2 regions of the Paraburkholderia sp. SIMBA_053 genome follow, and region 2 is predicted to be linked to the other one. Evidence: riboswitches for the same ligand, from Rfam matches in the RefSeq annotation. Region 2 holds a riboswitch; the other holds the start of a gene.
What was found. A riboswitch is a leader RNA that binds a small molecule or an ion and turns the genes downstream of it on or off. The one in region 2 is predicted to bind manganese.
Positions count from the first base shown of each region.

Region 1 (4,308 bases), on a different contig from region 2:
TTCATTCCCGAGATGCTGCTGGACGACGCGCCGCCGCCGACGCCCGAAGAGGCGCCGATGTCGCCGAAAGACCGGCTCGCGAGTCTCAAGGCGCTGCTGCAGAAGCCTTGAATGCCGTGGTTAGCGCGTGCGTGGCAAGACCCCGCTGACCTCAGGTGCTTCACCGGTTTTCGTAGAAAGGCGCGCTACAGTGGCGCGGCTGGTCGGTCGCACGGTCATGTACCTTCGCGTATCTTTGCGCACCTTCGAGCATGCCAACTGGAGACCGCCGCATGACCTCGCCGACGCTCGCGCCATACACCCGCGCCCTCGAAGCCTACATCGACGCGAAAGACAACACGCGCGCGCAACGCATGCCGGATGCTTTCGCTCCCGACGCCGAGCTCACCATTTCTCTTGCAACGTCGACAATCACCTTCCCCGCGCGCACGGTCGGCATAGACGCGATCACGAAGACACTCGTCACCGACTTCGGCGCGACATACACGCGGTGCCGCACGTATTACTTGTGCGACTCGCTGAAGGTGCGCGACGGTGTGATCGATGCGCGGCCGTGGCTTGTGCTGATGCGTGAACCCGCGGCCGGCGCATTGCGCGTGGGCCACGGCGTCTACCGCTGGACTTTCGATAAGACGCCCGCTGTCAGCCGCTTTCATATTCACATCGCACGCATGGACGTCGTGCACGATGCGGATGGCGCGTTGCTCGACGCGTTGCAGGAAGGCTTGAGTTATCCGTGGCTTGCGCCGGCGGAATTGCACGCGCGTTTCACCGAGCTTGCGCGCAGGACGCCGGCGCTCTCGTTTGTCGATGCCTTCGCTCGTCCCGTCGGCGAGCGATAAGGCGCCACGCGCGCAAGAATCCGTCGAGCATAAAAAATCCCTGCCCGCGTGGTTGCGGTGCAGGGATTGAGTTGTCGGGCAAGCGGCGCGCAATTGTCTTTGCGCGCGACTAATGCACGCTACTTCGTGTTACTTCCCGTCACTTCGCGGCACTGACCATGTAGTCGACGGCGGCCTTTACGTCGGCGTCCGAGGCGTTCGAGCCGCCTTTGGGCGGCATCGCGCCCTTGCCGTGCAGCGCATAGTTGTAGACGGTGTCCATCGGCTCTTTCAGGCGCGCTGCCCACGCTTCCTTGTCCCCGAACTTGGGCGCGTTGAGCACGCCGGCAGCGTGACATGCCTGACACACCTGCTGGTACAGGGCCTTGCCCGCTTGCGATGCATCCGCGCTTTGCGTGGCGCCGGACGCGGGCGCTGCGGCTTGCGGGACGCTCGCCATTGCCGCCACCGCGGCGGCGGCTTGTGCCGCGCCCGCGTCGGAAGCGCCGGCGGCAGCCGTTGCACCAGAAGCGCCCGCCGCGACAGAAGCGGCCGCTGCGCCCGATGCCGGTTGCGCCGGTTCAGCGAAGCTCGCGCCCGAATTGTTCGCCATGTAGGCCACCGCGCGGGCGATTTCGAAGTCGCTGTAATCGTCCGGGCTCGTGCCGCCGCGCGGCGGCATGGCGCCTTTACCGGCGAGCGCCGTATGCAGCAGCGTGTCGAAGCCTTGGGAGATGCGTGGTGCCCAGTCGGCAGTATTGGTGAACTTCGGTGCGCCTGCCGCGCCGGACGCGTGACAGGTCGAGCACACCGCCTTGTAGACTTCTTCGCCGGTCTTGTAGACGCGCGGCGCGTTGGCGTCGCGAATGTCGACCTGAGCGATAGGCTTGATGCGGGCACTGACCTCGGCTTGGGAGAGACTGTCGGTGCCGGCGCCCGTGCGCGTCGAATTGTCGACGTAATAGGCCAGCAGAACGATGATGATGATCGGCACAGCAAACCCAGCGATGACCGCGGCGATGAGCTGTCCTGGGGTTTTGATCGGGGCTCCGTGTGGTGCTTCGCTCATGCTTGTCTCGTCTCCGTGGGTATGTGAGCGGTACAGCGCGACGGCAACTTCTTGTTCTTGATCGGCCACGGACGATTATAGACGCAAGCTTTCTGCGGCGGCGAGGGCCGCGGCGTGCTGTTCAGCAGGCGTTTACCCGCATCGCGCGAAGTCCTGCAAAGGTGCGCGAAACCACGGGAGACGGGCCCGAAGGCCGTCCGGTGGACGGTATGGCGGAAACCGGGTATCCTTTCGGTCTTGCTTTGGCGCCGCATCCGCTCAGTTTGCCGCGCTTTCGCGTTTCTTGTGTCAAAGCGCCCGTAGCTCAATGGATAGAGTACTGCCCTCCGAAGGCAGGGGTTGCTGGTTCGATCCCAGCCGGGCGCGCCAATAACATTGGCTCGGAATCAAGGGTTTAGGCAAACAACGCCTAAGCCCTTTTTTATTTCCCGCGCCCTCAATGCCGCGCCATTCGGCGCCTCATCCCCAGGCTTGTCCGCTGCGCTCACTCCCGCTAGAATCCCCCGGTCACTGGGGAGTAGCCTTCCTTCACGCATCGCATGAAGGAGAGCGCGTCAACATACTTGACCTGACGGGTCATGGCGCGTTCGACCGGGTCGGTTTGGCGAGACCATTGGCGCACTGCTTCGTTCTGGTCGGACGGGTGGCGGTGCGTCATTGGTTCGTCTAACGTCCGACCGCGGAGCCGCTGTGAAATCACGTTGTCCCCTACCCAATTTCCTCCTGCACCATGCGCCGCGCCGCGCGTTTCCCGTCGACGGGAGCCGTGCATGACCGGTCTTATCATCGAACTGGCCGTCATGCTGGTCGTCATTCTGGTGGCGGCCGAGCTTTTCACCAACGCGCTCGAACATCTCGGCGAGCGCCTCAAAATCTCGGAAGGCGTCACCGGCTCGCTGTTTGCGGCGGTCGGCACTGCGTTGCCGGAGACCTTGGTGCCGCTGATCGCAATCATCGGCGGCACGGCTGATCATGCCGTCAATGAGGAAATCGGTGTCGGCGCCATCCTCGGCGCGCCGCTGATGCTTTCCACGCTGTCCACCTTCCTCATGACGCTCGCGGTCCTGCGTTCACGCGGCATCGGCGGACGCGTCGCACCCGAACGCTCGGGTTTCACGCGCGACCTCAACTATTTCCTTTTCGCGTTCCTGCTGGCGGCGGCGGCCATGTATGTGCCGCACGAGCAAAGAATCGTCCGCGCGCTGTTCAGCATTGCACTCGTGGGCGTCTACGTCGCTTATGTGGTGGCGACTTTCCGCGCGTCGAACAGTCTCGTGGATGCGGGTCACGGCACGGAGGCGCCGGGCAAGATGATGCTCGCGCGCCTCGGCGTGTCGACCAACCTGGCGACGATCGCCGTCCAGCTCGTGCTCGCCGTCGCCTTGCTGGTGTGGGGCGCCGAAGGTTTCATCCATGGCGTTCGGGGCGTGTCCGAGGCGTTCGGCGTCTCGCCGCTGCTGCTCTCCCTGCTGATCATCCCGATCGCTACCGAACTGCCGGAGAAGGTGAACAGCATTCTGTGGATTCGCCGCGGCAAGGACACGCTGGCGTTCGGCAACATCACCGGTGCAATGGTGTTTCAAGGCACGTTGCTGCCGGCGATCGGCATCCTTCTGACGCCGTGGACGCCGCGAATCGAGGTTGTCACGGGCATCGTCATCACGCTAGCCGCGGCGGCGTGGCTGCGCGTCAACGCGCGGGAGCGCGGCGCGCCGGTGTGGGCGCTGCTCGTGTGCGGTGCGCTTTATGTGGCTTATCTGGCGATTACGCTGAGCCGCTAGGCGTTGCGCAGGCGCATGTCTCACGTAGCCCGGCAGATTCCCACGGCGCTGTAGGCGTTTCGGGCACCTCGCCGGGTGATTTACACAATGCGGGCAATCTGCGCCGCAGCGTGCGACCAGAAGGGCCACTACAGCTGTCGGCTGTCTCACACAGCCCGGGCGGGCCGCTGCGCGCAGCCCGCCAAGCCCACGCAGCCCTAAGCTCACGCAACCCTCGGCGCCCACGCCGCGCCGCCGAGCACCCCCCGCCCAGCCCTCTGCCCCGCGCCTCAAGCGTCCCGCAATGCATCGATTTAAAGGCTTTTCCAGTGCTAACTCTTGGAATCGCGAACGAGGGTGCAACGGCATAATTTCGACCATGTTCCATTGGCCTCGGTGCCCATCTGTCTGGTCTTGAGCGGCTCGCCGCATCAACCGCCATACGGGCCGAGACGCCGGCATTCATGTTCGGGTGATTCAAAATCGTGACTCTGAGACTTTTCGTGTACGGCGCCGGCGGCTTCGGCAAAGAAGTGATGGACGTCGCGCGCCGCCAGAACGCGGTGAGCCGGCGCTGGGAGCAGATCTGCTTCGTCGACGACATCCGCCAAGAGCGCACGTTCTACGGCACCCAGGTATTGCGCTTCAACGACGCGGA
Region 1 covers NZ_JAWRXU010000007.1:129,518-133,825, forward strand. Annotated here, with positions in the region: gene SB753_RS21625 (UvrD-helicase domain-containing protein) at 1-111, shown strand, start outside; gene SB753_RS21630 (hypothetical protein) at 273-842, shown strand; gene SB753_RS21635 (c-type cytochrome) at 982-1,890, opposite strand; tRNA gene SB753_RS21640 (tRNA-Arg) at 2,184-2,259, shown strand; yybP-ykoY riboswitch at 2,391-2,570, shown strand; gene SB753_RS21645 (sodium:calcium antiporter) at 2,661-3,671, shown strand; gene SB753_RS21650 (acetyltransferase) at 4,136-4,308, shown strand, end outside.
Region 1: linked by a shared signal. The riboswitch ahead of SB753_RS21645 (sodium:calcium antiporter) and the one ahead of SB753_RS13575 (TMEM165/GDT1 family protein) in region 2 are both predicted to bind manganese.

Region 2 (4,308 bases):
GAGGCTCAACTGGAACCAGTCGCGGCAGGTCACGCGATTGCCGGTCCAGTTGTGGAAATACTCGTGGCCGACTACCGCCTCGATATTCGCAAAGTCGGTGTCGGTCGCCGTCTCGGGGTTTGCCAGCACATACTTCGTGTTGAAGATGTTGAGTCCCTTGTTCTCCATCGCGCCCATGTTGAAGTCGCTCACGGCGACGATCATGAAGCGGTCCAGATCCAGTTCAAGCCCGAAGCGCTCCTCGTCCCAGCGGATCGAGTGAATCAGCGAATCCATTGCGTGACGCGTCTTGTCGAGATCGTGCGGCTCGACCCATACCTGCAGCAGCTTTTCCTTGCCCGAACCCGTCTTTACTCGCTCTTCCAGCGCAACGAGCTTGCCGGCGACGAGCGCGAACAGATAGCTCGGCTTTCTGAACGGATCTTCCCAGCGCGCGAAATGGCGGCCGTCCGGCAGATCGCCTTCTTCGAGCAGATTGCCGTTGGACAGCAGCACGGGGTAATCGGCCTTGCTGGCCCGCAGCGTAACCGTGTAAGTGGCCATGACGTCTGGCCGGTCGAGGAAGTACGTGATGCGGCGAAAGCCTTCGGCCTCGCACTGCGTGAAGAAATTCCCACTCGAAACATACAGGCCGGAGAGCGTGGTGTTCGCGGCCGGATTGCAAATGTTCGTGAGCGTGAGCTCGAACTTCTCCGGCACATTGTCGAGGACCAGCCCGTGTTCGTGCGCATGCGCGTTGGCGAACGGCTGGCCGTCGAGCGTAGCGCTGACGAACTCAAGCTGTTCGCCCATTAGCTCGAGATGCGCGGCGCGCGACGCGTCCGGATTGCGGCGCACGCGCATTGTGTTCTTCACGACCGTGCGTTCCGGCAGCAGGTCGAATTCGAGTGCGACGGTGTCGATCAGGAAAGCGGGCGGCGCATAATCGGCGCGGCGGATCACATTGGGCGTTGCGGTATCGGCCATGGCGTTCTGTAGTGATGGGACTCGAGCGGCCGGCGCACAAGGCGTGTGAGCCGGGCTTGTCGAGCCATTGTACAAAGCCTCGGCGAATCGTGCGGAGCGAACTTTCGACCGTTCCCAACGCGCCGCAAAGCCGGCGCGCGACCGGCCGTCCAGACAAACACAGGCCCACGCGGCGGGGCCCGGAACGTGAGGCCTGGCCTACGGTCTACGTACAATACGAACCCGAGCCGACCCAAACGCTTCACGAGGTAGACCATGAAAACGAATCGATGGACGCGCCGCGCCATGCTGCTGCTGGCGGCGCTGACCGTGCTGCTGTCCGGCTGCACGACTTATGTGACGACGCAAGTCACCGCGTTCTCCGACTGGAGCGGCGGCGACGCGACGCGCACCTACGCGTTCATGCGCGAACCCGATCAGCGGAACAATCTCGAACTGACCACGTATGAGCACATCGTCGCCAATGAACTGGCCACGCACGCGTTTCGCCAGGTGGACGGCGCGCAGGCGCGCTATCTGGTCGGACTCTCGTATGGAATTCGTTCGGACGTGGTGACAGTGGCCGAGCCGGTCTATTACAACCCGTGGCCGGCGCCTTACTGGGGGTGGGGGCGTCCGTACGATCCGTGGGGGCCGTGGGGACCGTTTCCCGCCGGATACGTGAACCAGAGCTATCCGATCTTCACGCATCTGCTCGGTGTTCGGATCACGGAGCGCGCGACCGGCAAGGAGGTCTACAACGTGACCGCGCGCAATTCGGGCGGCGAGTCGTCGCTGGTGAGGGCCATGCCGTATCTCGCTCGCAGCGCGCTCGCAGACTTCCCGCTCGGCAATGGTGTTGTGCGTACGGTCAAGATTCCGCTAGGCACCGGCGCAGGCGCTCCGAACGAAACGCCTGTGCCCGCCGCTGCCCCGGCATCGGCAATGGCGCCCGCGCCCGCGTCCGGCGCGAAAGCCGCGCAGTGACGGAGCGGTGACGGAGCAGTGACAGGGCGGTGACGCGCGGCGGCGCGCAATCCGGCTGGCGCCCGGATCGCGCGGTTCGCTTCAGATTCCTGCGCCGAACAGCGCCATTGTCCCGAGAACGACGAACAGCACGGCGGCGATGCCATGCACGACGCCGGTCGGCAGACGGTGAGCGAAACGGTCGCCGAGCAGGATCGCCGGCACGTTGGCGATCATCATGCCGAGCGTGGTGCCGGCCACCACGCCGAAGAAATCGTGAAACCGCGCGGCCAGCGCCACCGTCGCGATCTGCGTCTTGTCGCCCATCTCCGCCAGGAAAAATGCCACGACAGTTGCGCCGAAGACGCCGAGGTGGGTGCGGTTCGTGTTGGCCTCGTCATCGGCTAGCTTGTCGGGCACGAGAATCCACAAACCCATGCCGATGAACGAAATAGCCAGCGCCCAGCGCATCACGGTCGGCGTGAGCAGCGAGCCGAGCCACGCGCCAAGTGCGCCCGCGCCCGCGTGATTGACGAGTGTCGCCGCCAGCACGCCCAGAATAATTGGCACTGGCTTCCGATAACGCGCGGCAAGCACGAGCGACAGCAATTGCGTCTTGTCGCCGATCTCGGCGAGCGCGACCGCTCCGGTCGAAATGAGAAAAGCGTGGATCACGTTGTTTTGAATTCCTGGGCCGAGATTGAACGAGCGACGACCCACGACACGCCGGGCCCAATTGCGGCAGGGTGTGGGTCATCGGTCTCGCCAGGCCTGAGGCTGCGGCTGCCATGGCCGTAACGGCCAAGTCTGTTGACAGGCGCCCCCGCGAGTTCGCGTTCCACGAGCCCGGCCTGCTTGCCGGACGAACGCGCTGCGGGGCGGCTACTCCCCAATGAGGGGCGGATTATAGCAGGCGTGGCATGACGGCCGCAGCGCCGACCCTTGCATCGGCCGGCAAAACGAATGTATTGAAGTGCAACAGCCTTCGCAGAAAGTTTATTGAAAGTTTCAAGCTGCTTTCAACGTAAGCCGCGTTGCGCAACACTGCAATCCGACAGGAAAACACACCGCCATAGGTAGATTCCCAAGCGTCCCTTGAAACGTCCGCGAAATCTAATATCGCCTGAACGGCACCGTGGCAATCGCGACACGGATACAGATGGATACGTCTTTTTTGGCTGATTTAAACGAAAATCTTCAGTATGATTCCGGCCACTGCGGGAGCCGGAGCCAATTTATAAGGTCGATTGTCAGAGGCACCTAAATAATCCGGCCGATGTGCCGTTAATTTCGGTGAACCTACAAAAAGACTGATCGACCCGCGGCTGGAGTTGCCGGTCCGCGCGGCGCGCATACGCTATGAAGGCTGCGTGTTCCGTCAGGCGCTTCAACCTCTCCCTGCTTCTACGCGCGAACACCGATATGCCCGATCCGCACTGGACCATTCCGGTCGCTCGCTGGTCTAGCTGGCCTGCCGCCGCTTCTGCCGCACCCGACATCGGCTTTATCGAGCCGATCGTGCGGCGGCGTCTCAGCACTCTGTCCAGAGTCGCGCTGAAGGTTGCGCACGATTGTGTCGGCGCCGACGAGGCCCGCGTCGTGTTCGCCTCGCGGCACGGAGAATTGCGCCGCACTACCGACATCCTCCGCGCGATCAGTTCCGGCGAGCCCGTCTCGCCGACCGCCTTCAGCCTCTCGGTGCTCAACGCCATGACGGGCGTGTTCGGCATTGCGCGCGGCGACCGCTCGGCGGCGAGCGCGATCTCCGCCGGGCCCGAAACGCTCGGCTATGCGCTCCTCGAAGCCTATGCGCAATTCGCGACGCAGCCTGCGTCGCCGGTATTGCTCGTCTACGCGGACGAGCCCGCAGATCCCGCATACGGCACCATTGAAGACGAAGTCCAAGGCGGCGCGATCGCTATTCTGCTGAGCAGCGAAGGCGCATTGGGCCACCTCGTGTGCGCGCGATCCTCGGTTGTCGCCCGGGACACCGCGCGCGCAGTCGGCCAGCGCGACCCCGGCCCGACGGCCGCAACTGCAGCATCGGCTAGAAGCACAGCGGCCGTTGCAGCCGCTGAAAAATGCGTAGCGCTGGGCCACAGCGCGGCAACAGGTGCAACTGGCGCGGCGCAACCGCCCGATACCGCCGAAGCGGAAACGCGCTTCGCCACGCAAAGCCAGGCGCTGCTGCACTGTCTCGAAACCGGCAAGCCGGCGGCCTGGCAGGGCGCCGGCGCTCTCTGGCATTGGGGATGGCATGACTGCGCGGCTTGATTACGCCTGGCGACTCTTCGCCACCGGCATGGCGTTCGTCGTGTTCGGCATTTGCGGCGTGCTATTTTCTGTGCTCGTGTTTCCGCTCGCGTGGCTGTGGCCGCATCGCGCGTCGCGACAGTT
Region 2 covers NZ_JAWRXU010000003.1:343,323-347,630, reverse strand. Annotated here, with positions in the region: gene pepN (aminopeptidase N) at 1-966, opposite strand, end outside; gene SB753_RS13580 (DUF4136 domain-containing protein) at 1,222-1,932, shown strand; gene SB753_RS13575 (TMEM165/GDT1 family protein) at 2,014-2,586, opposite strand; yybP-ykoY riboswitch at 2,599-2,814, opposite strand; gene SB753_RS13570 (beta-ketoacyl synthase chain length factor) at 3,334-4,185, shown strand; gene SB753_RS13565 (lysophospholipid acyltransferase family protein) at 4,169-4,308, shown strand, end outside.